4 regions of the Streptomyces sp. NPDC055955 genome follow, and region 3 is predicted to be linked to each of the others. Evidence: riboswitches for the same ligand, from Rfam matches in the RefSeq annotation. Region 3 holds a riboswitch; each other region holds the start of a gene.

Evidence for each region. A riboswitch is a leader RNA that binds a small molecule or an ion and turns the genes downstream of it on or off. The one in region 3 is predicted to bind thiamine pyrophosphate.
Region 1: it holds a riboswitch for thiamine pyrophosphate, as region 3 does, so the genes downstream of both, thiC (phosphomethylpyrimidine synthase ThiC) here and ACFC96_RS18145 (thiamine ABC transporter substrate binding subunit) in region 3, are expected to answer to the same signal.
Region 2: it holds a riboswitch for thiamine pyrophosphate, as region 3 does, so the genes downstream of both, thiO (glycine oxidase ThiO) here and ACFC96_RS18145 (thiamine ABC transporter substrate binding subunit) in region 3, are expected to answer to the same signal.
Region 4: it holds a riboswitch for thiamine pyrophosphate, as region 3 does, so the genes downstream of both, ACFC96_RS39825 (purine-cytosine permease family protein) here and ACFC96_RS18145 (thiamine ABC transporter substrate binding subunit) in region 3, are expected to answer to the same signal.

Annotation. Positions count from the first base shown of each region.
Region 1 covers NZ_JBHJYS010000007.1:190,544-197,858, reverse strand. The annotation lists gene ACFC96_RS16675 (LacI family DNA-binding transcriptional regulator) at 1-206, shown strand, start outside; gene ACFC96_RS16670 (metallophosphoesterase family protein) at 410-1,591, shown strand; gene ACFC96_RS16665 (hypothetical protein) at 1,775-2,647, shown strand; gene thiC (phosphomethylpyrimidine synthase ThiC) at 2,796-4,580, opposite strand; TPP riboswitch at 4,573-4,729, opposite strand; gene ACFC96_RS16655 (YibE/F family protein) at 4,801-6,153, shown strand; gene ACFC96_RS16650 (SsgA family sporulation/cell division regulator) at 6,232-6,693, opposite strand; gene ACFC96_RS16645 (IclR family transcriptional regulator) at 6,794-7,315, opposite strand, start outside.
Region 2 covers NZ_JBHJYS010000017.1:180,928-188,242, forward strand. The annotation lists gene metF (methylenetetrahydrofolate reductase [NAD(P)H]) at 1-846, opposite strand, end outside; gene thiE (thiamine phosphate synthase) at 933-1,580, opposite strand; gene ACFC96_RS30390 (Rv2175c family DNA-binding protein) at 1,840-2,205, opposite strand; gene ACFC96_RS30395 (NAD(P)/FAD-dependent oxidoreductase) at 2,280-3,500, opposite strand; gene ACFC96_RS30400 (hypothetical protein) at 3,611-3,955, opposite strand; TPP riboswitch at 4,016-4,129, shown strand; gene thiO (glycine oxidase ThiO) at 4,127-5,311, shown strand; gene thiS (sulfur carrier protein ThiS) at 5,308-5,523, shown strand; gene ACFC96_RS30415 (thiazole synthase) at 5,528-6,322, shown strand; gene pknB (Stk1 family PASTA domain-containing Ser/Thr kinase) at 6,407-7,315, shown strand, end outside.
Region 3 covers NZ_JBHJYS010000008.1:114,251-121,565, forward strand. The annotation lists gene ACFC96_RS18135 (ABC transporter ATP-binding protein) at 1-784, opposite strand, end outside; gene ACFC96_RS18140 (ABC transporter permease) at 784-2,394, opposite strand; gene ACFC96_RS18145 (thiamine ABC transporter substrate binding subunit) at 2,502-3,623, opposite strand; TPP riboswitch at 3,702-3,807, opposite strand; gene rlmN (23S rRNA (adenine(2503)-C(2))-methyltransferase RlmN) at 3,832-4,938, opposite strand; gene ACFC96_RS18155 (hypothetical protein) at 5,215-5,418, shown strand; gene ACFC96_RS18160 (hypothetical protein) at 5,415-5,630, shown strand; gene ACFC96_RS18165 (hypothetical protein) at 5,922-6,485, shown strand; gene ACFC96_RS18170 (phosphatidate cytidylyltransferase) at 6,848-7,315, opposite strand, start outside.
Region 4 covers NZ_JBHJYS010000029.1:10,661-17,975, reverse strand. The annotation lists gene thiD (bifunctional hydroxymethylpyrimidine kinase/phosphomethylpyrimidine kinase) at 44-889, opposite strand; gene ACFC96_RS39825 (purine-cytosine permease family protein) at 886-2,325, opposite strand; TPP riboswitch at 2,318-2,412, opposite strand; gene ACFC96_RS39820 (serine hydrolase domain-containing protein) at 2,626-3,771, shown strand; gene tnpA (IS200/IS605 family transposase) at 4,017-4,349, opposite strand; gene ACFC96_RS39810 (RNA-guided endonuclease InsQ/TnpB family protein) at 4,397-5,527, shown strand; gene ACFC96_RS39805 (MFS transporter) at 5,601-6,929, opposite strand; gene ACFC96_RS39800 (IlvD/Edd family dehydratase) at 7,083-7,315, shown strand, end outside.

The DNA of each region.
Region 1 (7,315 bases), on a different contig from region 3:
CGGAACCACCCATCACGACCCTCTCGCTCAAGCCACGGCGGATCGGCACCGCGGTCGTCCAGCTCCTGATCGACGCCATCGAGGGGGTTGAATCGGAGCAGACGGTGGAGCAGGTGATACCGACGGAACTCATCGTCCGGACCTCGTCCCAGCGCCGTCCACCCCGCACGACGGTCAGCCCGCCCCGCTCCCCGGGACAGGGCTGAACGACGGCTTCCGGGTGGTCCCCCCGAAGACCACCCGGAAAAGCCCGTACCAATTCGGGAGAAAAGCACGGTGAACAGCCGCCCGGATCGGATTCACCACCCCTGGTGCATCACACAGCGCGAGCTGCATTCCTATGATGGGCGCACGACACCGCGGGCCGCTGCGACCAGGCAGTCCGATCGGGTGCAGAGGCGGCGCAATGGTGGTGGAGGGGTCGATGACTCAGGGGGCCGGTCAGGGACCCGAGGTGCGCACGGCGACGCTGCGCGACTTCCGCGTTCCCGCGTACGTCCATGACGTACCGGCGAACGTCCAGGAGCCCGGCCACGACCCCGCTCCACCCGCCCCGGCCGTGCCCCCGCGGACGGAGCCGGATCTCGCGTACCAGGAGCCGTCGCTCTCGCAGCCCTCCTACGCGGAGCCGACGCCTCAGGACCCCGCGTTCGACCAGCCCGACGGGTACACGCCCACCCAGCGCGACCTGCCGGTCATCAACCGCGGTGACACGGTCCAGGTGCAGATCGACACCGAGCCCGCGCCCCGTCCCGCCGACGGCCTAGGCCCGCTGTATGTCGTCGGCGACGTGCACGGCTACCTCGACGAACTGATCGCGGCCCTGCACGAGCAAGGCCTCATCGACGCCGAGGGCAGCTGGTCGGCGGGCACCGCCCGGCTCTGGTTCCTCGGTGACTTCACCGACCGCGGGCCCGACGGCATCGGCGTCATCGACCTCGTGATGCGACTGTCCGCGGAGGCCGCGGCCGCCGGCGGCTACTGCAAGGCCCTCATGGGCAACCACGAGCTGCTCCTGCTCGGCGCCAAACGCTTCGGCGACACTCCGGTCAACTCGGGCGCGGGTACCGCCACTTTCCAGGCGGCCTGGTTGCTCAACGGCGGTCAGAAGGCGGACATGGACCGTCTCCAGGACGTCCATCTGCAGTGGATGTCCCGGCTCGACGCCATCGAGCTGGAGGACGACCACCTCCTGATGCACTCCGACACGACCGCGTACCTCGACTACGGCGACTCGATCGAGGCGGTCAACGACACGGTCCGCGAGACCCTCACCCGTAACGACGCGGACGAGTGCTGGGACCTCTTCCGCAAGTTCACCAAGCGCTTCGCGTTCCGCGACGAATCCGGACCCGGAGCCGTGCGCGAGCTCCTCGACGCGTACGGCGGCGCGCGCGTCGTCCACGGCCACAGCCCCATCCCGTATCTCCTCGGCGAGGTCGGCACCGAGGACGCGGCGGACGGATCCGAGGACAGCCGCCCGCAGATCGAGGGCCCGCATGTGTACGCGGGCGGTCTCGCGATCGCGATGGACGGCGGAGTGACCATGGCCGGAAAGCTGCTGGTCCAGCAACTCCCCATGGATAGCTAGGCGTTCCCCGGGCAGGCGCACCGAACGGGGCCTCGGTCCGGCCACCGGGCCGAATTCGGGAAACCCCCTGTCACCGCGTGCCGTCACCGCTCTACCATCGGCTTATCCGTAGCAGGCTCCCCTCCGTTTCTGCCCGACGGCTCGTAACCATGCGAGCCCCCAAGCCCTACGGAGCATCGGGGGATGCACATGAACAGCGCTCCGCACCTGCTGAACGAGGACCGCCCCGAGTTCGAGCGGATCCTCGATGAAGCGCTGCGTACCGCACCGGACCGCCCTGATCTCGCCGCAGTGGGCCAGCGGCTCAACCCCGAACAACTACGCACCATGGCGCTCAACGCCACCGCGCTGATCACGGCCGCCGCAGCGACCGAGTACCAGAACTACGTGAAGGTCCGCGCCGACCTGCGCGCCTCGCCCCGGCCCGTGCGTCCGCTGCGTGAAGAAGGAAGCGCGGCGGAGTCCGGCGGCGGAGCGATCGGCCTGGCCGCCACGGTGGGCGAGGTGGCGGAGACCACCGGCGCCGGCGTCATAGCCGTCGTCGCGGTGCTCGCCCCCGTGCTCGCCGGGACGGCTGCCGCGATCTTCCTGCTCGTCGGCTACATCCTGAAGATGCTCGATCCGGAACCGGCGTTCGCCCAGACCTTGTTGACGGCCGGCTGGGTGTTCGGCGCGCTCACGGCCGCGGGCATTCTTGTCGCCGGCGTGGGCCTGCTGCTCACCGCTCTGCGCAACGGCGCGACGTCCTTGCCAGCCGGCGCGCACAGCGAGTCGAACGAGGAGCTGGACCGGGCAAGGGAAGCGTGGTGCCTGGTGCTCCTGGAGCGCGGCATCCTGCCGTTTCTCCGGGAGGCCCTCGCGGAACCACCACCGGCCCCCGCCAACCGCGGGGGCGTTCCCGGAACCGCGGGCCGCATGCCGCATCTCGGGTACAACAGGCCCGGGTTCAGCAGCCCGGGCGCCGACAGCGGCTCCCCTGCGGCCCCGCGTCCGACCTACTCGAGCCCGGACTTCACGAGCCCGGACTTCGGAGGCCCGGACCACCAGCCGGACTAGGGTCTTTCGTCCGGATCGGGCGAGCCCAGCCCGATCCGGACGAGAGGCCCCAGGGCCTGCCGTAGCTCGGACCCGGGACACTCTGTCCACCGGCCGCGAAGGGCGACCGGTGGACAGCGCGCGGCGCCTGCGGGCGGCGCGGGCGAGGTCAGTCCGCGATCGGCAGATAGACCCGGTTGCCCGCGGCGGCGAACTCCCTGGACTTCTCCGCCATGCCCTCCTCGATCTCGCTCTTCGTCCCGCCGTGCTGGCGGCGGATGTCCTGCGAGATCTTCATCGAGCAGAACTTCGGCCCGCACATCGAGCAGAAGTGGGCCGTCTTCGCGGGTTCGGCCGGGAGCGTCTCGTCATGGAACTCCCTTGCCGTGTCCGGGTCGAGGGCGAGGTTGAACTGGTCCTCCCAGCGGAACTCGAAGCGCGCGTCGGAGAGGGCGTCGTCCCACTCCTGGGCACCCGGGTGCCCCTTGGCGAGGTCCGCCGCGTGGGCCGCGATCTTGTAGGTGATGACGCCGGTCTTCACGTCGTCACGGTTGGGCAGGCCCAGGTGCTCCTTGGGCGTGACGTAGCAGAGCATCGCCGTCCCCCACCACGCGATCATCGCGGCTCCGATGCCGGAGGTGATGTGGTCGTACGCAGGGGCGATGTCGGTCGTCAGCGGGCCGAGTGTGTAGAAAGGCGCCTCCTCGCACACCTCCTGCTGAAGGTCGATGTTCTCCTTGATCTTGTGCATCGGGACGTGCCCGGGGCCCTCGATCATCGTCTGCACGTTGAAGCTCTTCGCGATCGTGTTGAGCTCCCCGAGCGTCTTCAGCTCGGCGAACTGTGCCTCGTCGTTGGCATCCGCGATCGAACCCGGCCGCAGGCCGTCGCCCAGCGAATAGGTGACGTCGTACGCCGCGAGGATCTCGCAGAGCTCCGCGAAGTTCTCGTAGAGGAAGCTCTCCTTGTGGTGCGCCAGGCACCAGGCGGCCATGATCGAACCGCCGCGCGAGACGATGCCCGTCTTGCGATTGGCGGTGAGCGGGACGTACGGCAGCCGCACGCCCGCGTGGACCGTCATGTAGTCCACGCCCTGCTCGGCCTGCTCGATGACCGTGTCCTTGTAGATCTCCCAGGTCAGTTCCTCGGCGCGGCCGTCGACCTTCTCCAGCGCCTGGTAGAGCGGGACCGTGCCGATCGGGACGGGGGAGTTGCGCAGGACCCATTCGCGCGTGGTGTGGATGTTGCGACCGGTGGAGAGGTCCATGACGGTGTCGGCGCCCCAGCGGGTCGCCCATGTCATCTTCTCCACCTCTTCCTCGATGGACGAGGTGACCGCGGAGTTGCCGATGTTGGCGTTGACCTTCACCAGGAACCGCTTGCCGATGATCATCGGCTCGATCTCCGGGTGGTTGACGTTGGCCGGCAGGACCGCGCGGCCCGCGGCGATCTCCTCGCGGACGACCTCCGGCTCCACGTTCTCCCGGATGGCCACGTACTCCATCTCGGGCGTGACCTCCCCGCGCCTGGCGTACGCGAGTTGGGTCACCGCCTGGCCGTCACGCCCGCGGCGAGGCTGGCGGGGGCGGCCGGGGAAGACCGCGTCGAGGTTGCGCAGACCGCCGCGCGGCGAGGTGTGCTTGATGCCGTCGTCCTCGGGGCGGACCGGGCGGCCCGCATACTCCTCGGTGTCGCCACGGCTGATGATCCAGTTCTCCCTCAGCGGCGCGAGGCCCCTGCGGACATCGGTGTCGACACTCGGATCGGTGTACGGCCCGGACGTGTCGTAGAGCGTGACCGCCGTGCCGTTGGTGAGGTGCACCTGGCGGACCGGCACCTGGAGGTCAGGGCGTGAGCCCGTGACGTACCCCTTGTGCCAGCCGATGGACTTCCCGGCCTCGCCCGTCTCTGCGGACAGGTTGGAGGCAGGCGTGCGTGCGTCCGATGTGGTCATGAGACCTACTCCCTACGCCGGCATTACCCGGTAACAGGTTCGGCGGTCGACGCAGCGGCTTCCGTCGGGCGATGTTTCATGTGAAACATCGCCGAAGCGGAGGTCAGCGCCCTCTCAGCCCGGTGCTCCGAGCTCCCGCGTGTGCAAAGGTGCCCCCACGCTAGCGCCATTTCTGGCGCGCTGAACAGAGGGCCCCTGCCGTTCTTGCGATGATCGGGCGGTGACCAGCACGCAGCAGTCTCCGTCCTCACCGCCGCATCCGCCGCACGCCCAGGGGGGCGGAGGGCACGGCCACTCCCACAGTCACGGCCCTGCCGCGCCCGTTTCCCAGCATCTGCGCAAGGTCATCGCCGCCGTGCTCATCCCGTTCTCCGTGGCGGTCGTCGTCGGCCTGGTGGTGCTCTGGCCCGGCGGCGCCCCCTCCCATGCCCGTACGGGCGTCGGCTTCGACCGGCAGACCCAACAGGGCACCGTCATACGGGTCGACAAGGTCGACTGCCGGTCCGTAAACGCCTCCGGCGACACCCCCACCGGCGATACGTCGACCGCCGAGGGTCGGTCCGCCGAGCAGCAGGCGAAGGGCACGTGCGAGAAGGCGACAGTCCGTGTCGACGGCGGCAAGGACACCGGGCATACGTTCACGGAGATCGTGCAGCCGGACTCGCCGCGGCAGTTGCACGAGAACCAGAAGGTGATCGTGGCCTACGCGCCCGACGCACCCAAAGAACTTCAGTACTCCGTCACCGATGTGAACCGCAGGCTCCCGATGACGCTCCTCGCCGGGATCTTCGCGCTGGCCGTGGTCGTCGTGGGACGACTGCGGGGGGTCATGGCACTCGTCGCGCTGGCCGTCAGCTTCCTGGTGTTGACCTTCTTCATCCTGCCCGCGATCCTCCAGGGCTCAAATCCACTGGTGGTGGCGGTGGTCGGGGCGAGCGCCATCATGCTGATCGCTCTCTACATGTGTCACGGTCCGACGGCCCGAACGTCGGTCGCGGTGCTCGGCACGCTGGTCTCTCTGCTCCTGATCGGCCTGCTCGGTTCGCTGTTCATCGGCTGGGCCGCGCTGACCGGCAACACCGACGACAACACAGGCCTGATCCACGGTCTCTACCCGTCCATCGACATGAGCGGTCTGCTGCTCGCCGGCGTCATCATCGGTTCGCTCGGCGTGCTCGACGATGTGACGGTCACACAGACGTCGGCGGTGTGGGAGCTGCATCAGGCCGACCCGACGATGGGCCGGCGCGGCCTGTACCGCGCGGGCATCCGGATCGGCCGCGACCACATCGCGTCCGTGGTCAACACACTGGTCCTGGCGTACGCGGGCGCGGCGCTGCCGCTGTTGCTGCTCTTCTCGATCGCGCAGAGCGGTGTGGGCACCGTGGCCAACAGTGAACTGGTGGCCGAGGAGATCGTCCGGACTCTGGTGGGCTCGATCGGGCTGGTCGCCTCGGTGCCGGTGACGACCGCGCTCGCGGCTCTGGTGGTCTCCGCCGACCGACCCGGATCCTCGTCCGCTGCCACGGCCGGTCCGGCACGCGGAGGAAGGGGCCGGCGTCGGAAGCGCTGAACCCCTGCGAGGGCAGCCCCGGGGCGCCGGTCTGCTGAAGCGTTACATCAGTTGATCGTGCCGGACTTCTGGAGCCCGTCAGCCCGCGCTCTGCTCCTCGGCGAGGATCCGGTCGAGTGCCTCGTCGAGATGCGTCTCGAAGTCGGCGAGCGCCCGCTCCTGGCCGAGCGGGACCAGCTTGTCGGTGCGGTCGAGGAACGCGACGAGGGGGGCGACGCCCGCCTTGAACAGTGCCTGGTCCCCGCCCACTTGGAGCCGGATGTGCACCTCGCCCGGCATGTCGCCGGGGCTGCCGGCCAGTTCCACCGGCTCGATGCGCACATCGCCGTCGCCACAGGGGCCGGCCACGCCGTCCACCAGGAGCTCTCTGCCGAACGCCCACGTCACCGGGGCGTCTCCGGGGAGGTGGAAGGTCAGCCGCACGGCGTAGGGATCAGCGGCGGCGTACCGCAGCTCCACCGGGATGCGGAACGAGAGTTCCTCGGAGACGAGGAAGCTCATCATGACCTCTGCTTGTACTGCCTGTACCGACTCGCGCATCGCCTACCCCGTCAATTTGCCGTCGATCGGCCGGGAACAGCCTTCCCGACGCTCTTCGCATCTTGCTTAACGTACATGCGGGATCACAAGGAGTGAGTTTTCAGATGCTGATAGAGAAGGCGAGTGTCCCCACGAGTTTCCCGACTTCGTTCTGCAGCTGACGGGCCGCGGGCAGCAGACGACCGGCCTGATGGGACGGGAGGGAGACCGCCATCGTCGCCGCGGTGGAGCCCACGGTGATGGGAAACGCGGCGCAGACTGTGCCCAACGCGTACTCCTGACGCTCCACGACCGGCTGCATCCGCCCCTGTCCGTTCAGCCGTCGCAGCAGCGCGCGGTCGTCACGCACCGTGTACGGGGTGATCGAATGGGCGGGATAGCGGTCGAGGTGATCGCGTCGGCTCTCGTCGTCGAGCTGGGCGAGGAGGCACTGGCCGATCGCGTGGGCGTGCCCCGTCTCACGGAAGTCGGCCCATTCGGCGACCGCGGGATTCCCGGGCGTGTCGGCGACGGCCACAACTTCGATCTCGCCCTCGCGGTAAACCGAGAAGTACACCGGGACGCCGATGGCGTCGCGCCAGTGCTGCAGGGCTTCGGTGATCATGCCGCGACGATTCTGCTG
Region 2 (7,315 bases), on a different contig from region 3:
GTGCAGACCCGGAACGCCCTCGTCCAACAGCTTCGCGCAGAACTCCGTCGCGAACTCGATGCCAATGGAGCGTACAGCCGCCGGATCGTCTTTGGCTGTGAGGATGCGCTCTTTCAGGGCGGGCGGAAACGTGGCGTTGCTGAGCTGCGGCAGCCGCTCCAGCATGCGCACGCTCGTGACCGGCATGATCTCCGGGATGACGGGGGTGTCGCAACCCGCCGCCGCGACCCGGTCGCGCAGCCGCAGATATTCCTCCGGGTAGAAGAACATCTGGGTGATCGCGTAATCCGCGCCCGCCCGGCACTTGTCCACGAAGTGGCGCACGTCGGAGTCCCAGTCCTCGGAGCGCGGGTGCATCGCGGGGAAGGCGGCGACGCCGACGCAGAAGTCGCCCGACTCCTTGATGAGCCGGACCAGTTCGGCGGCGTAGGTCAGACCCTCGGGGTGCGCGACCCAGTCGGCCATGGGGTCGCCGGGCGGATCTCCGCGCACGGCGAGGATGTTCCTGATGCCGGCGTCCGCGTACTGGCCGATGATGTTGCGCAGCTCGGCCACGGAGTGGTCGACGGCCGTGAGGTGGGCGACCGGGGTCAGGGTCGTGTCGGCGACGATCTGCTCCGTCTCGCGGACCGTGCCGGCGCGGGTGGAACCGCCGGCCCCGTACGTCACGGAGACGAAGTCGGGCGCGACGGCCTCGACCCGGCGCAGCGCGTTCCAGAGGTTCCGCTCACCCTTCGGGGTCTTCGGCGCCGAGAACTCGAACGAGAAGGTCGTCTTGCCGGTCGCGAGCATGTCGCGCACGGTGCGTGCGCGATCAGTCCTGGTGGAAGCGGTGCCAAGGGCCATATGGGCAGGTTAGCCACGGGAGCGCCCTGTCCCTAATCCCCGTCCACCCTGCGGACACACGTCTTGGCGGAGCGTGTCCGGGCGGGTCAGGCCGTACGCAGCCGCTTCGCGAGGTCGGCCGCCGCCGCGCCCGGGTCGTCCGCCTCGGTGATGGCACGGACGACGACGACGCGGCGGGCGCCGGCTTCGAGCACCTCGTCCAGGTTCCCCGCGTCGATGCCGCCGATCGCGAACCAGGGGCGGTCCGTGCCGAGCGAGGCCGTGTGACGCACCAGGTCGAGGCCGGGCGCGTACCGGCCGGGCTTGGTGGGCGTCGGCCAGCAGGGGCCGGTGCAGAAATAGTCCACGCCGTCCTGGACGGCGGCCGCGGCGGCCTCCGTGTCTGCGTGCGTGGAGCGGCCGATCAGGACGTCCTCGCCGAGGATGGCGCGGGCGGCCGCGACCGGCAGGTCGCCCTGGCCCAGGTGCAGGACATCGGCGCCGGCGGCGTGGGCGACGTCCGCCCGGTCGTTGACCGCGAACAGCTTGCCGTGGCGGGCGGCGGCGTCGGCGAGGACGGCCAGGTGCTCCAGCTCCTCGCCCGCCTCCATGCCCTTGTCGCGCAGCTGAACGATGTCCACGCCGTTCGCCAGAACGGCGTCGAGGAACTCGGGGAGGTCGCCCTGGCGCTTGCGGGCGTCCGTGCACAGGTACAGCCGGGCGTCGGCGAGCTGGGCGCGCTGCGTGGCGGCCATGGCCATGGGTGAGTCCCCCCGTGGTCGGTGGCGTGGGGGGGGCGGGGGGGGGGGGCCCCCCCCCCCGCGGGGGGGGGGGGGCGAGGCGCGCGGCGGGGGGCGGGGCGGGCCCCCCCGGCCCCCCGGCGAGCGGCGCCCCCCCCCGGGGGGGGGCCGGGGGCGGGCGGGGGGGCGGCCCCGGCCCGGGGGGCCCCCCCCCCGGGGGGGGGGGGGGGGGGGGGGGGGGGGCGCGCCCCCCCCACGCCGGACGGTTGTCAGGTCAGACGGCGAGCGCCTGGGCGCGGCGCTTCACCTCCGTCCCGCGATTCTCGCTCAGCGCCTGCGCGGGGGTGCCCGGCAGGGTCGGATCGGGGGTGAAGAGCCACTCGAGCATCTCTTCGTCGTTGAAGCCGTCGTCCCTGAGCAGGGTCAGCGTCCCGGTGAGGCCCTTGACGACCTTGTCGCCGTCGATGAAGGCGGCGGGCACGTGCAGCGCCCTGTTCTCACCGCGGCGTACGGCGATCACCTGGCCTTCCTTCACCAGCTGCCGCACACGCGTCACCTCCACGCCGAACCGCTCGGCGATGTCGGGGAGGGTGAGCCACTCGGGGACGAGAGCATCGATCTTTGCGTCAATCTCGGTCACAGGACAAGCCTGCCATCCCGGACTGACAGTGGGAAACGCGGCCGCGCAAAAGGACCCCCGCCCGCGCGGGGCGGTCACACGACTGCGGCCTTCAGGGGACGGGCCGGGTCGCTGATGACCTGCGGATCCAGCGGGGCGCCGGACTCGATGAGCTTGCGTCCCTGCGCCAGGTCGCGCGGGCGGCCCACGGCGAGGACGCCGACGAGACGGCTCTCGCGCAGCCAGCACACGCTCCAGGAGGCGCCCTGCGGGTCGCCGCGCCACACGGTGGTGTCGGCGGCCGCGTGATGCCCGGCGTACTGGACGAAGCGGCCGAACTGCTCCGACCAGAAGTACGGCACCGGGTCGTACGTCGCCGGGGTGTCGCCGATGATGTTGGCGGCGACCGTGCGGGGGCCCTGGAGCGCGTTGTCCCAGTGGTGGACCATCAGGCGCTCGCCGTACCGTCCCGAAGGGAAGGACGAGCAGTCACCCACCGCGTACACATCGGGCTCGGAGGTGCGCAGGCGGTCGTCCGCCACGACCTCGCGGTGGGCGCCGAGCGTGATGCCGGAGCCGGTGAGCCAGCCGGTGGCGGGGCGGGCCCCGATGCCGACGACGACGGCGCCGGCGGGCACCCGGGTGCCGTCGTCGAGAAGGACGGCGCCCGGTTCGACGTGCTCCACGCGCGCGTGGGTGCGCAGTTCCGCCCCGGCGTCCGCGTACCAGGCGGCCATGGGGGCGGCGACCTCCTCGGGCAGCGCCCCGGCGAGCGGCCGCTCGGCCGCCTCGACGACGGTGACCGCGCATCCCGCCTCGCGGGCCGCGGTGGCGAACTCGGCGCCGATCCAGCCCGCTCCCACGACGACGATGTCGCGCTGCGCGGCGAGGACGGGGCGCAGACGTTCGGCGTCGTCGAGCGTGCGCAGCAGATGGACTCCGGGGATGTCCTCCGTGCCGGGCAGCCTGATGGGCTCGGCGCCGGTCGCGAGGACGAGGACGTCGTAGGGGGCGGGTCCGGTGGCGGTGTCGAGGGTGTGTTCGGCGGGGCGTACGCCGGTGACCTCGCGGCCCAGTTCGAGCGTGATGTCGAGTGCTTCGAAGTCGACGTCGAAGGCGGACCCCTCGGCCTTGCCGAGCAGGACGGCCTTGGACAGCGGGGGCCGGTCGTACGGCTGGTGGGGTTCGGCGCCGATCAGCGTGACGGCGCCGGTGAAGCCCTGTTCGCGCAGGGCCACGGCGGTCTGGACCCCCGCCATCCCGGCGCCGACGATGACGACGTGCCGCCCTGCCTGGTTCTGGGTCTGCTCGCTCACCGGATCACCATATGCACCTGACGTTCAGTCAGTCAGCGGGCCGCGTCACTCCGGTCCCGTGACGTCTTCCACACCGGCCGCCGGTTTGACCGCCGCGGCCGCCCGCGCCGTCAGGCGCCGGGGACCTCTTCGACGACGCTCGTCCCGCTGCCCGCCTGCGACTCCCACTCCCACGTCTCGTCCAGCCGCACCCGCCCGTCGGGAAGGTCCACGACGAGCGAGACACAGTGCCCGGAGGAGGTCGTCTCGTCCGTCTTCAGCTGTACGTACCTGAAGTCGATCCGGTCACCCTCGCGGGTGCCCACGAGGTGGCCGCGCACCACGTCCCCGCCCGCGTACTCGGCCCAGATCCGGCCGTCCTCCTCGTGGTAGGCGAACCGCGTCTGCGTACCCACCTGACCTGGCGCCTGGTCGGCGACCGGGGCGAGAACGAGTCCGTCGAGCGAGCGGGCCATGCGCGGGGGCTCCCTTACTGGGCGTCGGTGCAGTGGGTCAGGGGGTTAGGGTGGCCACCGTAAAGCACTCGCGGGAGCCCGGACGTACCGGGCTGAGAGGGAGGCTGGGACGGCCTCCGACCGTACGAACCTGATCCGGGTCATGCCGGCGAAGGGAGGGGCTGGACGCCCATGTCGCGTACTTCTGAAGGCTCCGACGTCCTGGTCGTGGGCGGCGGGATCATCGGTCTCGTCACCGCGTGGCGGGCCGCGCAGCGCGGGCTGCGCACCGCGGTCGTGGACCCCGAACCGGGCGGCGGGGCCGCCCAGGTGGCGGCCGGGATGCTCGCCGCCGTCACCGAACTGCACTACGGAGAGACCGAACAGACCCTCCTCGGCCTCAACGTCGAGTCCGCGCGCCGCTATCCGGCGTTCGCGGCCGAGCTCTCCGAGGCCACCGGGCTCGACCTCGGTTACCGCGCGTGCGGCACCCTCGCCGTGGCGCTCGACTCGGACGACCGCGCGCACCTGCGGGAACTGCACGCCCTCCAGCACAAGTCGGGCCTGGACTCGGAGTGGCTGTCGGGCCGTGAGTGCCGGCGCCTCGAACCGATGCTGGCCCCGTCCGTGCGGGGCGGCCTGCGCGTCGACGGTGACCACCAGATCGATCCGAGACGCCTCGCGAAGGCCCTTGTGGCGGCCTGCGAGCTGGCCGGGGTGCGGTTCCACCGGCAGTGGGCCAAGCGGCTGACAGTCGTCCGCGAGGGCGCGCGCGGCGTGGTCCTCGCCGACGGCACCGTGCTCGACGCGGACCGGGTCGTCCTCGCCGGCGGCAGCCTCAGCGGCAGGCTCGCCGGGGTCCCGGACGACGTACTGCCGCCGGTGCGCCCGGTGAAGGGACAGGTACTGCGCCTGACCGTGCCGAAGGTGTACGCGCCGTTCCTGAGCCGCACCGTGCGCGCCGTCGTGCGCGGCGGCAACCTCTACCTGGTGCCCCGGGTCAACGGCGAGCTCGTCGTCGGGGCCACCAGCGAGGAGCTCGGCTGGGACACGACGGTCACCGCGGGCGGCGTCTACGAGCTGCTGCGTGACGCCCACGAGCTGGTGCCCGGCATCACGGAGCTGCCGCTCACGGAGACCCGCGCGGGCCTGCGCCCCGGCTCCCCCGACAACGCCCCGATCCTCGGCCCGACCGCACTGCCGGGCCTGCTGCTCGCCACCGGCCACTACCGCAACGGCGTGCTGCTCACGCCGGTCACCGGCGACGCCATGGCCCACGTGCTCGCCACCGGCGAACTCCCCGAAGTGGCCCGCCCCTTCACCCCGCGGCGCTTCGACGCCGTCCCCGCACCCGTCTCTGTGGAGCAGTCCGTATGACCGTGTCCGTCACCCACGTATCCGTGAACGGGGAGGGCCGCCAGGTCGCCCCGGGCACCACGCTCGACGCCCTCGTCTCCACGCTGACCAGCGCGCCGTCCGGGGTCGCCGCCGCACTCAACGAAACCGTCGTCCCGCGCACCCGGTGGGCCGTCACCGCACTCACGGACGGGGACCGTGTCGAGGTCCTCACCGCGGTCCAGGGAGGCTGAACCCATGGCTGACGACTCCTTGGTCATCGGCGGTACGTCGTTCTCGTCCCGGCTGATCATGGGCACGGGCGGGGCGCCCAGCCTCGACGTCCTCGAACGCTCCCTCGTCGCGTCCGGCACGGAGCTGACGACCGTCGCGATGCGGCGCGTGGACGCGAGTGTGCAGGGGTCCGTGCTCTCCGTCCTGGAGAAGCTGGGGATCCAGGTACTGCCGAACACGGCGGGCTGCTTCACCGCCGGTGAGGCCGTCCTGACCGCCCGCCTCGCGCGCGAGGCGCTCGGCACGGACCTGGTCAAGCTGGAGGTCATCGCGGACGAGCGCACCCTACTGCCCGACCCGATCGAGCTCCTGGACGCGGCGGAGATCCTCGTCGACGACGGCTTCACCGTGCTGCCGTACACGAACGACGACCCGGTGCTCGCGCGGAAGCTGGAGGACGTGGGCTGTGCCGCGGTCATGCCGCTCGGCTCCCCCATCGGCTCCGGGCTCGGCATCCGCAACCCGCACAACTTCCAGCTGATCACCGAGCACGCGGGCGTGCCGGTGATCCTGGACGCGGGCGCCGGGACGGCGTCCGACGCGGCGCTCGCGATGGAGCTGGGGTGCGCCGGTGTGATGCTCGCCTCAGCGGTCACCCGCGCACAGGAGCCGGCCTTGATGGCGCAGGGCATGCGGCACGCGGTCGAGGCGGGGCGGCTGGCGTTCCGGGCGGGCCGTATCCCCCGCAGGCACTTCGCCGAGGCCTCGTCGCCCGTGTCCGGGATGGCCAGGCTGGACCCGGAGCGGCCCGCGTTCTGAGGGGCGTACAGCCCGGTCACAGCTCTGCTGCAGTACGGCCGCTCGCGGAGCCGGGTGTCGGCGGCGGCTCGTACACTCACCTGCGTGGACACGACCCTTCAGGACCCTCTCGTCGGGCAGGTGCTCGACGGCCGGTACCGCGTCGACGCACGCATCGCGGTCGGCGGGATGGCCACGGTCTACAGGGCCGTGGACACCCGCCTGGACCGCGTGCTCGCGCTCAAGGTGATGCACCCGGCCCTCGCCGCCGACGCCTCGTTCGTCGAGCGCTTCATCCGCGAGGCCAAGTCCGTCGCCCGGCTCTCCCACCCGAACGTGGTCGGGGTCTTCGACCAGGGCGCCGACGGCCAGTACGTCTATCTGGCGATGGAGTACGTCGCGGGCTGCACCCTGCGGGACGTCCTGAGGGACCGCGGGGCACTGCGGCCGCGCGCCGCGCTCGACATCCTGGAGCCGGTCCTCGCCGCGCTCGGCGCCGCGCACCGCGCGGGGTTCGTGCACCGCGACATGAAGCCGGAGAACGTCCTCATAGGGGACGACGGCCGCGTGAAGGTGGCGGACTTCGGCCTCGTACGGGCTGTGAACACGGTCACGAACACGACGGGCGCCGTCCTCGGCACCGTCTCCTACCTCGCCCCCGAGCAGATTGAGTCCGGCACCGCGGACCCCCGCGTCGACGTGTACGCGTGCGGGGTGGTGCTCTACGAGATGCTCACGGGCGCCAAGCCGCGCTCGGGCGACTCCCCCGCCCAGGTCCTCTACCAGCACCTGAACGAGGACGTGCCGCCCCCGTCCGCGTCCGTTCCCGGCCTGCCCGCGGAGCTGGACGAGCTCGTCGCCTCGGCGACCGCGCGCACGCCCGACCTCAGGCCGTACGACGCCGTGGCGCTGCTCGCCCGGGTCAGGTCGGCCCGGGCCGTCCTCACGGACGCGCAGCTCGACGCGGTGCCGCCGGCCGCACGCCCCGAGGACCTCGGGGACCGTGACATCTCC
Region 3 (7,315 bases):
GCAGCTTTCCCCAGGGCGTGTCGGCCACCTCCCCGACGACCGTGGCGTCGACCACGTTGTCGAATCCGAGGAAGCGTGCCACGAACGCGTCGGCCGGGTGCTGCCACACCTCAAGTGGCGTACCGGACTGGGCTATCCGTCCGTCGCGCATCACCACGACGCGGTCGGCGAGCGCGAAGGCCTCGCCCTGGTCGTGGGTCACGGCCAGCACCGTCGTGCCCAACTCGCCGAAGAGCTCCCTGAGTTCGACGACGAGACGCTCCCGCAGCGAGCGGTCGAGCTGGCCGAGCGGCTCGTCGAGCATGAGCAGGCGGGGTCGCGGGGCGAGCGCCCTGGCGAGGGCCACGCGCTGCTGCTCGCCGCCGGACAGCGAGCCCACGGCGCGCCCGTCGGCCCCGGGCAACCCGACCAGCGCCAGCAACTCGCCCACGCGGAGCTGCTGTTCGGAGCGCGTGGCGCCGTGCATCCGCAGCCCGAAGGCGACGTTGCCGCCCACGTCGCGCTGCGGGAACAGCTGGTGGTCCTGGAACATGAGGCCGACGCCCCGCCGGTGCGCGGGCACGCCCGACTGGTCACGGCCGTCGAGGAACACACGTCCCCCGTCGAGCGCCTGGAGCCCGGCCACGACCCTCAGCAGCGTCGACTTGCCGCTGCCGCTGGGGCCGAGCACACACACGATCTCGTGCTCGGCGACCTCCAGATCGATCCGGTCGAGCGCCGCATGCGCCGCTGCGGACGGACCGTCGAACCGCACGGTCGCGTCGTCCAGGGTCAGCAGGGCCATCAGAACTCTCCCGTCGTACGGTCCGTGCGGATGCGTTCGAGCAGCAGCAGCGACACCGCGCACACCACCATGAGAATCGTCGAAAGGGCCATTGCCTGGCCGTAGTTGAGGTCACCGGCGCGGCCGAGGAGCCGCGCCACGGCGACCGGCAGGGTCGGGTGGTCCGGGCGGGCGATGAACACGGTCGCCCCGAACTCGCCGAGCGACACGGCGAACGCGAATCCGGCCGCGATCAGCAGAGCCCTGCGCACCATCGGCAGATCGACCTCGCGCCAGGCCCGCAGCGGCGAGGCACCGAGGACGGCGGCGGCCTCGCGCAACCGCCCGTCGACCGCGCGCAGGACCGGCAGCATGGTGCGGACGACGAAGGGCACCCCGACGAGGGCCTGGGCCAGCGGAACCAGGATCCAGGTGCCGCGCAGGTCGAGGGGCGGCTTGTCCAGAGTGATCAGGAAGCCGAAGCCGACGGTGACGGCGGAGACGCCGAGCGGCAGCATGAGGAGCGCGTCGAAGCCCCGTACGAGACGCCCGGCCCTGCGCGTCAGGGCCGCGGCGGCGAGTCCGCCGATCACGACCGCGAGGGCGGTGGCGGCGAGCGCGTACGTGAGGGAGTTTCCGATCGCCTCGATCGGCGGCACCAGGAACGCACCGCTGTCGGACGAGGTGAGCGCCGTGTAGTAGGAGAAGCCGAAGCCGTCCGGCCCCTCGAAGGACCTCTGGATCAGCACACCGAGCGGCAGCAGGATCAGTACCGCGACGGTGGCGACCACCCCGGCGAGCAGCGCCCACTGGCCCGGGCCGCGCGGGCGTCGGGCGGTGTGCGCCGCGTCCACGAGGCGCAGCGCGCTCTCCTGCCGGCGAACGCTCCATGCGTGCACGGCGAGAATGATCCCCACGGCGGCGAACTGCACGATCGTGAGGACGGCCGCCGTGGAGAGGTCGAAGATCTGCGCGGTCTGCCGGTAGATCTCGACCTCGAGAGTGGAGAACGTCGGCCCGCCGAGGATCTGGACCACGCCGAACGACGTGAACGCGAAGAGGAAGACCATCAGCGCGGCGGCCGCGACGGCCGGCCCGAGCGCGGGCAGCGTCACCTTCCGCCAGGCCGTCCAGCGGGAGGCGCCCAGCATCCGGGCGGCCTCCTCCTGCCGCGGGTCGAGCTGCGACCACAGTCCGCCCACGGTGCGCACGACGACGGCGTAGTTGAAGAAGACATGGGCGAGCAGGATCGCCCACACCGTGGTGTCGAGGCGTACGCCCCACAGGCCGTCGAGCAGCCCGCCGCGGCCCACCAGCGCCAGGAACGCCGTGCCGACGACGACGGTCGGCAGCACGAACGGCACGGTGACGGCGGCTCTCAGAACCTGCTTGCCCCTGAACTCGAAGCGCGCGAAGACGTACGCGCCGGGGAGCGCGATCAGCAGCGTGAGCACGGTCGAGGCGAACGCCTGCCAGGTCGTGAACCACAGGACGTGCTGGATGTCGGGCTGCCCGAGCACGTCGGTGATCCGCCCGAACTGCCAGTGGCCGCCCGCCTTCAGGCCGCGCGAGACGATCGCCGCGACCGGATAGGCGAAGAAGACCGCGAAGAACGCGACGGGCACGGCCATGAGGCCGAGCCGAGCCGCGCTCCCGCGCCGACGGCCCTTACGGGGAGTCACCGCAGGCGTGCCCGGGCGCGATGCCGGGCGCTTCACCGGAGGTTCCCCGGGGGACGTCACTTCAGTACGAGTGAGGTCCACGACTTGACCCAGGCGTCACGGTTGTCGGCGATCTTCTTCGGCGCCATGGTCTTCGGGGCGTCGACCTCGACGTCGTACTTCGCGTAGTCGGCGGGCAGGGCCGCGTCCTTCGTCACCGGGTCCACGAACATGTTCAGCGGCATGTCCTGCTGGAACTCCTTCGCGATCAGGAAGTCGAGGAGCGCCTTGCCGCCCTTCTCGTTCTTCGCGTTGCTCAGCAGGCCGGCGAACTCGGTCTGGCGGAAGCAGGTGCCGGTCGCCACCCCGGTCGGGGCGGTCTTCGGCTGCGGGTCCGAGTAGATCGCCTCGGCCGGCGGCGACGACGCGTACGACACGACGAGCGGCCGGTCACCGCCCGCCTTCCTGCCGCCGGCTGAGCCCGAGAACTCCTCGTTGTAGGCCTGCTCCCAACCGTCGACGACCTTCACGCCGTTGGCCTTGAGCTTCTTCCAGTAGCCCTGCCAGCCTTCCCCGCTCCCGGCTTCACCCGAGCGGGAGGTGCCGCCGTCGCCGTACTGCGCGGCACTGCCGAGCAGGAAGCCGAGGCCGGGCGACGACGTCGACACGTTCTCGGTGACCAGCAGGTTCTTGTACGCGGGCTTGGCGAGGTCGTCGAACGAGGCGGGCGGCGTCAGCTTGTGATCGGCGAAGTACTTCTTGTCGTAGTTGACGCAGATGTTGCCGGTGTCGATCGGGGTGACCCGGTGCTTGTCCTTGTCGAGCTGGAACTCGGACCCCACCTGGTCCAGGCCCTTGGCCGCGTACGGCTGGAAGAGCCCGTTGTCGAGGGCGCGCGACAGGAGCGTGTTGTCGACGCCGAAGAGGACGTCGCCCTGCGGGTTGTCCTTGGACAGGATGGCCTTGTTCACGGCCTCGCCCGCGTCACCGTCCTTCAGGACCGTGACCTTGTAGCCGGAGCGCTTCTCGAAGTCCTTGAGCACGTTCTTGGAGACGGCCCACGAGTCATGGCTGACGAGAGTGACGGTCTTGGAGTCCGCCGCGTCCTTGCCGGAGTCGGATCCCCCGCACGCGGAGAGCGTGACGAGTCCGAGACCGGCCGCCACGGCGACGGCCGTGGCCTTGATGATGGTGCTCACTGAGTTCCCTCCTGGGTGACCAGGAAGAGACGCGGCCCTGCCCGGGATCGCGGACGATTCCCGGGCAGGACACAACAGCTTGAGTGGCGACCGAACTTCCTACCCAGAATGACCTGGGCAAGGTTCAGAGGGTCTGCGGCCGATGCCGCACTCTCAGCGCTGTGGCGCTCCCCTGTCGGAATATGAAGATGTAAGTACGCCCGTCAGATTACCGCTCGGTGGCGGCGAGCTGACCGCATGCCCCGTCGATCTCCTGGCCACGGGTGTCGCGGACGGTGACCGGCACGCCGTGGGCCGCGATGGCCTCGACGAACGCCTTCTCGTCCTCGGGGCGCGAGGCCGTCCACTTCGAGCCCGGCGTCGGGTTCAGCGGGATCAGGTTGACGTGGACGCGCTTGCCCTTGAGCAGGCGGCCGAGCCGGTCACCACGCCAGGCCTGGTCGTTGATGTCCCGGATGAGCGCGTACTCGATCGAGATGCGGCGGCCCGACTTCTCCGCGTACTCCCACGCCGCGTCGAGGACCTCGCGGACCTTCCAGCGCGTATTGACCGGGACGAGGGTGTCGCGCAGCTCGTCGTCGGGAGCGTGCAGCGAGACGGCGAGGCGGCACTTGAGTCCCTCGTCGGCGAACCGGTGCATGGCGGGCACCAGACCGACGGTCGAGACGGTGATCCCACGCTGCGAGAGGCCGACGCCGTCCGGCTCGGGGTCGGTGAGCGCGCGGATGGCACCCACGACCCGCTTGTAGTTGGCCAGGGGCTCGCCCATGCCCATGAAGACGATGTTGCTCAGGCGCGCCGGGCCGCCCGGGATCTCGCCGTCGCGCAGCGCGCGCATGCCGTCGACGATCTGGTGCACGATCTCGCCCGTCGACAGGTTCCGGTCGAGGCCGGCCTGTCCCGTGGCGCAGAACGGGCAGTTCATCCCGCAGCCGGCCTGCGAGCTGATGCACATGGTGACCCGGTCCGGGTAGCGCATCAGTACGGACTCGACGAGCGTGCCGTCGAAGAGCCGCCACAGGGTCTTGCGGGTGGTGTCCTGGTCCGTCGACAGATGCCGGACGACCGTCATCAGCTCCGGAAGCAGCGCCTCCTGCAGCTTGCTGCGCGAGGCGGCGGGGATGTCGGTCCACTCCGCGGGGTCGTGCGCGAACCGCGAGAAGTAGTGCTGCGACAGCTGCTTGGCGCGGAACGGCTTCTCACCGATCGCGGCGACGGCCTCCTTCCGCTCGGCGGGCGAGAGGTCGGCGAGGTGCCGCGGCGGCTTCTTGGCTCCGCGCGGGGCGACGAAAGTGAGTTCTCCGGGCTTAGGCATATCTCGTCCAGTGTCGCAGATCCATTCGCGTGACCTGGAGGCCGAGAAGGGAGGGGTGGTCGTCGCCGGTCGCCATCGGCTGCGGCGGGCCGCCTCGGCGGCCCATGAACGGCCCGGCCTCTCGGCCCACGCGGCGGCATCCGTGCAGGCCGGCGCGCTACCAGCCACCGCACACCCAGGGTCTCCCGCACGCAGCGGGGCGCAGCCGTACGCGTCCGGCCGGAGTCCGGTGAGTCCACTTGCCGAGAAAATCGAACACGCGCTCTAATTCGAGACATGGACCACCCCCTCCCCGATGACGTTCTGAACACACAGCGCGAGTGGGCCGTCACGTACGAGCGGCTCGCCGAGCAACCGGGCCGCACCGCACTGCGACGCCGCTTGTACCGCCTGTCCGTGCGACTGGCGGCCTACCCCCTCAGCCCCGCGGAGCGCGTGGAACTGCGGCGGCAGGCCCGAGGCGAGGGAGGCCCGCAGTGATCGACCATCTGACCGAGCGCCAGGAGCGCATCGTGCGATGCATCCGCGAGTGGGTCGCGGAAACCGGGGAGTACCCGACGGTCCGCGAGATCGGCGCCGGTGTCGGACTCAGCAGCCCCTCGAGCGTGCTGTACCACCTTCGCCGGATGGAGGCCCAGGGAATCCTGGTGCACGACGACCGACGACAGCGCTCGTACCGCCCCGCCGGGTGAGCCGCTTTCCCTCCGGACGGAGCCTGCCGCCGGCTGATGTGCGGCAGGCGGGCCGTACCGCCGCCCCGGCCGCACCGCGGCTGCCCTCTCGGCCCCACCGCCGCCCCGCCCTGACCAGGATTCCGGCGCTGCGCCGGAAAGCCCCGAGATATGCACCGAGCGCAGGGATTCCACTCGCTCAGCAGCCTGATGTCACACCTTGAGCCGTCCTGAAATGACAGCCGATGAGCCGATTACTACGTTCGTCGCAGGTCGGCTGTCCAGCTGGCGTCTCTGCAAGAGAGGAGTGACATGCCCACGCGAATCTTCATCGTGTCCGCCGCCGCGGTGGGGGCAGCGGTTCTTGCCACCACCGGCATCACCTATGCCGCACAGTCCGAATCGACCCAGGCCGCCCCGCCGGCCAAGCACGTCGCACCACCGGCCAAGCGGGCCGCCCCGCCCGTCAAGCAGGCCGCCCCCGCGGCGGCTCGCGCCGGTACCGACCGCACCGACGGCGGGGGGAACAAGGGCCGCGGCCACGAGGACCGCGACCGTGGCTACGGCGGAAAGAAGGAGGGAAGAATCCAGTTCAACGAACGCACGTACTCCGCCTTCACGGAGGGCTGCGTCCCCGCTGCCAGTGGACTGGGCTCGACCAGTTTCAGCATCGACAACGACAGCGACGCGATCGTCGAGGTCTACCGCGGGTTCAACTGCGACAACGGTGCGCCGGTGGCCACGGTCGGCCCTTACGGCGCCACTTATGGTGTCGCGCCCCAAACCGACCGAGGGAGCCGCTGGGGAGGAGGCGTCTTCGTCGACGACGGGGTCGTGGGCAGCTTCCGGGTGATCCGCTACCACGACGAGTGGTGACGCCACCGCCCTGAGCACGGGGCATCGCCGGCCCGTCGGAATCGGGCCGGCGATGCGGCCTCGTCGCACTGGCGTCCGTCCACAGCGGCGCCCGGCTCCGCCCGCTCCACGTCACACCTGGGGCACAGCACGCCGACCGACCAGGGCATCGGGCACAAGCGGACCCGTCCCTACCGAGCGGCGCGAGTCATTCCCCTTCTCGCCATCACCACCGCGGACAGACCGCGCCCAACAACCGGCCACCCGTCGGCCGCGCCCCGGCCCCTTCCAGTGGCGCAGACATACGACAACGGGCCCGTCGTCCCGTGGACAACGAGCCCGTCACCTGAATCCGCCGAGGCCAGCCGCGACTTCCGGGTCGGTCAGCCGGCTCCGACGAAGATCACCAGGAGCAGCCAGACCACCGGCGCCGTCGGAAGCAGCGAGTCGAGGCGGTCCATGATCCCGCCGTGCCCGGGGAGGAGCGTGCCCATGTCCTTGATCCCGAGGTCGCGCTTGATCATCGACTCTCCGAGGTCGCCGAGCGTGGCGCTGGCCGCGACGGCGAGCCCGAGCAGCAGCCCCTGCCACCAGGCACCGTCGTCGATCAGGAACTGCATGCACAGCGCGCCGGCCGCCATCGCGAACGTCACCGCGCCGACCAGGCCCTCGCGGGTCTTGCCGGGGCTGATGCGCGGGGCGAGCTTGTGCTTGCCGAAGCGCCAGCCGATCGCATACGCGCCGGTGTCGCTGACGACCGTGAGCAGCAGGAACGTCAGGACACGCTGCGGTCCGTCGTCCGCGGTGAGCATCAGCGCCACGAACGTCGCGAGGAACGGCACGTAGAACGC
Region 4 (7,315 bases), on a different contig from region 3:
CGTGCGGGCGTGTCGCGCGTGTGCCAGGAGGACCCGGCGGCTCTCAGTCCGTACGCCCCGTGGCCCCGGACCGGTCGCCCGGCAGGCGCCACCCGTGGTCGACCGGGCCGATGCCCGACCCCAGCGCGAACCCGGCGGCGATCGCCCCCGTGACGTACTCCTTCGCCAGACGGACGGACTCCGGAACGGGCAGGCCGTGGGCGAGACCCACGGCGACGGCCGACGCCAGGGTGCATCCGGTGCCGTGCGTGTGCCGGTTGTCGTGGCGGGGAGCGCGCAGCCAGTGCTCCTCGGTGCCGTCGGTGAGCAGATCCACGGCCGCCCCGGGCAGATGGCCGCCCTTGACGACCACCCAGCGCGGGCCGAACGCGAGGAGCCGTTCCGCGGCACGGCGCATGCCCGCGTCGTCGGCGACGGCGAGGCCGGTCAGCTGAGCCACCTCGTCCAGGTTCGGCGTGGCCACCGTCGCGACCGGCAGCAGCTTGGTGCGCACCGCGTCGAGCGCGTCCTCGGCGAGCAGCGGATCGCCGTGCTTGGAGACACTCACCGGGTCCACCACCACGGGGGCGTCCGTACCGGCGAGCAGTTCTGCCACCGTCTCGACGAGCACCGGCGACGAGAGCATCCCCGTCTTGACCGCCTGGACGCCGATGTCGTCCACGACGCTGCGGTACTGCGCGCGCACCGCGTCGACGGGGAGCTCCCACGCTCCCTGGACCCCCAGGGAGTTCTGCGCGGTGACGGCGGTCAGGACGCTCATGCCGTGGGCGCCGAGCGCCAGCATCGTCTTGAGGTCGGCCTGGATCCCGGCGCCACCGCCCGAGTCCGAACCGGCGACGGTCAGGACGCGGGGCGGCGCGACGCGTCGGGTGCTCACGGGCACGGTCATGTGCGGGCCTCCTCGTGCGGTGCGGTCCGGGTGTCGGCGGTCGGGCGGCGCAGCCTGAGGGGCGCGTACACGACGAGTGCGGCGACGAAGGCCACGTAGTACGCGAGGTCGGCGCCGTGCAGGGCCTTCGCGACCGGCCCCACGTACAGGCCGCTGTCCATGAACGGGACCGCGGCGGCGAAGGCGGCGACGAAGGCGAGGAGTCCGGGCCACCAGGGCTGCGGCCGTGCGCTCTCGGCGGCGAGGTCGACCGGCGCGCCGCCCCGGGCCCTGGCGCGCGCGAACCAGTCGACGGCCACGACCGCGACGAAGCCGGGGATCCAGTAGCCGACGAACAGCAGGACGTTCTGGAAGCGGGCCGCGGTGTCGGCCGCGTGCATCCACAGCACCAGCGGGAAGCCGAGCACCGCGGCGAGCGCCGCGGCGAGCGGCCGCGGGACCCGGACGCCGATCGTCTGCAGGGCCAGCGAGCCGCTGTAGTCGTTCATGGCGTTGCTGCACAGGGCCGCGAGCGCCACGGCCAGCAGCCCGAAGGAGCCGAGCACGCCCCCGCCGAGAAGCTCGTCGACCCCGCGCGCGGTCTGGTCGGTGAACACGGAGGCGCCCCACAGCCCGAGCGCCTGGACGGCGACGAAGGAGACCGTGACGCCGAGGAGCGTGAACCAGAACATGCGCTGACGGGAGGTGGCGGCCGGAAGATAGCGGCTGAAGTCGCTGGCGTAGGGGGCCCAGGACAGGGACAGGCTGAGCGCGATCGTGCTCGTCAGGACGAACGCGCCGGCCCGGTCGGCGCCGTGCGCGGCCCCGGTGGTGACCGGATGGACACCGTCGAGAAGCTTGACGGCCAGGACCACGAACGCGGCGGCCAGGACGAAGGTCATCAGCTTCTGCAGGCGGTGGACGGCCTCGTAGCCGAGCACACCGAGCGCACCCTGCGCCAGCATCATCACGAGCACGCCGACCCAGAAGGGCCAGCCGCACAGCCTGGCGAGCGCGTCGCCGCCGAACAGGCCGATCAGCGCGTCCCAGGCGACCGACGACAGCCACTGCAGGGCGCCGGGCACCGCGACGGCCCGGCCGAACGCGAGCCGCGCCAGCGGAAGCTGTCCCGCGCCGGTCGCGCTGCCCCACGTACCGAGATACGCGGTGGGCACGGCGCCGACGAGCGTGCCGAAGACGACGGCGGCCAGCGCGGTGGCGAAGTCCAGGCCGAGTGCGATGCCGACGGTGCCGGTGAAGACCCCGGTCATGGTCAGGTTCGGGGCGAACCACACGGTGAACAGGCGCCCGGCGCCGCCGTAGCGGTGGCTCTCGGGGACCGGCGCGATCCCGCGCGCCTCGACCCGCAGGTCACCGGGCGCGGCGGGCATCCGCCCGTCGAAGACGGAGCGCGGTCCGGTGGACCCGGTGCTGCTCGGGGCATGGGGCAACGACATTGGCTGACATCCCTCCGCCAGTGCTAACTGGTTCAGGTTCGACGGGTGTGATCTCAGCCCTCGTGCGGGGCACCCCGTGTCCGGTACGTCGGCAAGGGTAGCTTCCCTGTCCCGGGAGGCAACCCCGGGGGGAGGGGCGACGTCCGCTGCGTGGGTGGCGCGCACCCGCCGCGTGAAATTCGTTCGAGGAGTGCCGCACACCCCCGTACCGTGATCGATTCGAATGATCGCGGACGGTCCGGGCACCCCTGCCCGGCGGTCCGCGTCCCCAGGGACATGCGAAGGAAAGGACGGGACACGATGGAGCAGCGCCACGGTGAGGCCGACGAACGGTTCGGGGCCGTCGCCGACGCGTTCGCGCGGAACTTCACGGAGTTCCCCGAACTCGGCGCCGCCGTCACGGTGTTCGCCGAGGGACGCAAGGTCGTCGACCTGTGGGGCGGAGTCGCGGACGAGCGGACCGGGCGTGCCTGGGAACAGGACACCACCGTCCCCGTCTTCTCCGTGGCCAAGGGCCTGGTGAGCGTCAGCGCGCAGCTCCTCGCCCAGGAGGGGCGGCTCGACCTCGACGCGCCGGTCGGCCGGTACTGGCCCGAGTTCGCACAGCACGGCAAGGAGACCGTCACCACGCGCATGGTGCTCGGGCACCGGGCGGGAGTCCCCGCCCTCGACCCGGTGCTCTCCTTCGAGGAGATCGCCGCGTGGACGCCGGTGATCCGCGCGATCGAGGAGCAGAAGCCGCTGTGGGAGCCCGGCACCGCGTACGAGTACCACGGCCATGTCTTCGGCTTCCTCGTCGGCGAGGTGATCCGGCGGATCACGGGCCTCACCCCGGGCGCGTACTTCCGCCGCGCGGTCGGTGACCCGCTCGGGCTGCGTGCCTGGATCGGGCTGCCCGCCGGAGAGTCGGCACGCGTGGCCCGGCTCGCCGAGGCCGAGGGGCGTCCCGCGATGCCGGGGCCCGAGCATCTGCTCACGCGCATCGTGACGATGAACGGCGCGCTGGCCTTTCCGGGCCTCGACGAGCCGCACGGCTGGAACGACCCCGAGCTGCACGCCGTGGAACTGCCCGGGGCCGGCGCCGTCGCCTCCGCGAGCGGTCTCGCCCGTCTCTACGCGGCGGCCGTCACCGGGGTCGGGGGCCGCGAACGGCTGCTCACGGCGGACACGGTGACCGACGCGCTGCGCGAGCTGTCCTCCGGCGAGGGCTGGCTCGGCTTCGACGCCGGAGCGGGCTGGGGCTCGGGCTTCCTGCTCGACTCGCCGTCCTTCCGCCCGATGCTCGGCGCCCGCAGCTTCGGGAACGACGGAGCCGGAGGCCAATTCGCCTTCGGTGACGACGAGTTCGGGGTGGGCTTCGCCTATGTGGCCAATCGCATGATCGGCCACGGCGACGCCCGAGCCAACCGCCTGATCGCGGCGGTGCGCGCGTGCCTCGGCGCGTGACGCCGTCGCGGTGGGGACGTCCCGTCGTCCCCACCGCGTTCAGCTGGTCTAGCCGTATTGAGCATGAGCGTTGTTGATACGCGCGGGAGGAAGCGGTTGTCTGGACTGTTCTGACCTGCCGGTTCCCGCGGGCCCGCATGGTCGGCCTCAGCTGGGATGTCTCTGGTTGTCGAGGTATTCCTTGTTGCTCGACGGCGGGGCGCCTCCGCACGTGGCGGCAAAGTTTTGAGGGTGACCAGATGTGGTCACCTCAGAGGTACGTGCGGATATGCCGGGGAAGCTCCTGGCGGAGTCTGCGGGCGGAGATGCCCCTTGGGGGGAGCCGACCAGCTGGGACCGGAGACCTTGGGCGGGTGGTGCACCAGCAGGTGCACGTGGTCGGTCGCACTGTTGAACTTGGCCAACTCTGTTTCGAAGTCCGCGCAGACGGCGCGCATGACTTCCTCGCGGCGTTCAAGGATCTCGTCGGTGAACGGTCCGCGCCGATACTTGAGTGTGAAGACCAAGTGGGCGTGGAGAGTGTGGACGACCGTGCAACCCCTACGAATATTGGGATTTGGCTCCCAGTGTGGTGACATAGATCGTTACGATCGCCCGTGTGAAGGTCGTGACGCAGGTCAAACTCATGCCGGATGCCGTGCAGGTATCCGCGCTTAAGCGCACCCTGCGCACGGTCAATGACGCCGCGAACTGGGTTTCGGCGGTGGCGTTCGAGCGCGGTGTGCCGCGTGAGTATGAGCTGCGCAGGCACACCTACGCCGAACTGCGGTCGCGAGGGCTGGGGGCGCAGGCAGCGCAGCACGTGATCAAGAAGACCCGCGATGCCTACACGACGCTCAGGGCCAGCATCCGCGCTGGGAATCTCGGCAGGCCTGGATCGAAGCGTCGTACCAAGGCTGAGTCCAAGCCCATCGTCTTTAGGCCCCAGGCTGCGCAGCCGTATGACGACCGGTGTTTGAGCTGGCAGTACGAAGCGCAGACGGTGAGTATCTGGACAATCTCCGGGCGTATCAAGAACGTCCGCTTTGCCTGTTCGGCTGGCGCACTCAAGACGCTGCAGGAGCACCGGCAGGGTGAATCGGACCTGGTCGAACGCGACGGCGTGTTCTATCTGCTGGCGACCTGCGAGGTGCCCGAGACCGAGCAGTACGAGCCCGCCCATTTCATCGGCGTGGATCTGGGAATCGTCAACATCGCCACTACGTCCACCGGCCACAAGAGTGCCGGGCGGGACCTGAACCGGCACCGTAAGCGGCACCTCGATCTGCGCAGGAAGCTGCAGGCCAAGGGCAGCAAGTCCGCCAAGCGGCTGTTGAAGAAGCGTAACCGGCGTGAACAGCGTCACGCGAAGAACCAGAACCACATCATCGCGAAGACGATCGTGACCGAGGCTGAACGCACCTCGGCCGGGATCTCCCTGGAGGAACTCAAGGGAATCCGGCAGAGGGTACGGCTCCGCAAGCCCCAACGGGTCGCACTGCACTCCTGGGCGTTTGCCCAGCTCGCAGGCTTCATCGTCTACAAGGCCCGCAGGGCCGGTGTCCCCGTGGTCTTCGTCGATCCCGCCTACACCTCGCAGCAGTGCTGCGAGTGCGGCCACATCGACAAGAAGAACCGGGCAAGCCAGGCCCTGTTCACGTGCCGGAACTGCGGGGTCGTTGCCCACGCAGACCGGAATGCTTCCCGCAACATCGCCCGCAAGGGCGAGGCTGTGTGGACTGCGGGGCGTGAGTCACGCGTCCCTGCCACCCTGTAAGGGTGGCTGGACGGAGGAGCCCACCCGACAGCCAGTCGGGCGCTACCTCCAAACCCGGTCCCATAGGGCCGGGTCAAGTTGACACCTTCGTACTCCCCGTGGCCGTGGCCGGCGCGTCGGGCGTGTGGGCGACCACGGGCCCGCCCTCGACGAGCCGCCGGATGCCCGGTGTGGCGACGGCCGCGACGGCCATGGCGGCGACCAGGAACCACAGGCCGCCCACGGCCGACCCCGTGCGGTCGACGACCACGCCGATGCCCATCGGTCCGAAGCCGCCGCCCAGATTGCCCACGGCGTTGATCACCGCGATGCCGGAGGCCGCCTGAATTCCCGTCAGGAAGCGTGAGGGGAGCGTCCACAGCACCGGCTGCCCCGCGAAGATGCACATCGCGGCCACGCTGATGAAGGCCATCTGCAGCACGTGGTTGCCGGTCAGGGCGCTGGCCGCGAGGCCGAGGGCGCCGGCGGCGGCGGTGCCCGCGATCCACGGGTAGCGCGCACCGCTTCGGTCCGCGAGTTTCGGCACGACGTACAGGCCGACGGCCACGAAGACGTACGGGATGGCGGTGATGAAGCCGGTGGCCGTCGTGGAGAGGCCGCCGAAGCCGTCGACGATCGTCGGCAGCCAGAAGCTCAGCCCGTAGGCGCCGAGCGGGAAGCACAGGTAGAAGAGCGACAGCAGGACCACTCGCCTGTCGCGCAGCGCGCGCAGCGGACTTCCGTGTCCGCGCTCGCCCAACGCGTCGGCCTCTGCGGCGAGTTCACCGGCGATCCAGGCCCGTTCCTCGGCCGTGAGCCGGCGGACGCCTTCGGGGCCGTCGGGCAGGAAGCGCAGGGTCACGAAGCCGAGCACGATCGCCGGCACGCCCGTCGCGATGAAGATCCACTGCCACCCCTCGAGCCCGAACGTGCCGTCGAGGTCGTCGAGCGCGCCCATCACGGGGTTGCCGATGATGAAGGCGAGGGGCGCGGACATCATGAACCAGCCGGTCATGCGTGCCCGGTAGCGGCACGGATACCACTTGGTGAGGTAGTAGAGGACTCCCGGGTAGAAGCCGGCCTCGGCGACGCCGAGCAGGAAGCGCGCGGCGTAGAACTGCCAGTCGTTGCCGACCAGCGCCGTCAGGACGGTCACCACGCCCCAGCTGAGCATGATGCGGGTGAACCAGCGGCGCGCGCCGAATCGGTCGAGGTAGACGTTGCTGGGCACCTCGAAGATCGCGTACGCGATGAAGAAAGCGACCTGGCCGAAGGTGAACGCGGCGTTCGACAGGCCGAGTTGGTCCTGGAGCGTCAGCTTGGCGAAGCCGACGTTCGACCGGTCTATGTACGCCACCAGATACAGCAGGACCAGGAACGGCATCAGCCGCCGGGTCACCGCCTTCATGACTGTCGATTCCACGGCTCTCCCAGGTCGTTCGTGCCGGATCCGCGTCGATCCTCTGGACACGCCGGGACCGTATCGTGATTTGATAGCACCATTGAAGGGGTGCGTCGGACACGGCTTGATCACGGCCGCGGTCACGGCCCTGGCATCGCACCGGAAGGACTACACATGGCCGCGCTCGAACCCACACCCGACGACAGCGAGGCGCCGCTGCGCTCCCGCGCCTGGTTCGGCGACGGCGGCAAGAACGGCTTCATCTCCCGCCACCATCTGCGCGCGATGGGCCGCGGCGGTCACAACTTCGACGGCCGCCCGGTCATCGGCATCTGCAACACCTTCTCCGAACTGACGCCTTGCAACGGCCACCTCCAGCTCATCGCGGACGCCGTGAAGCGCGGCGT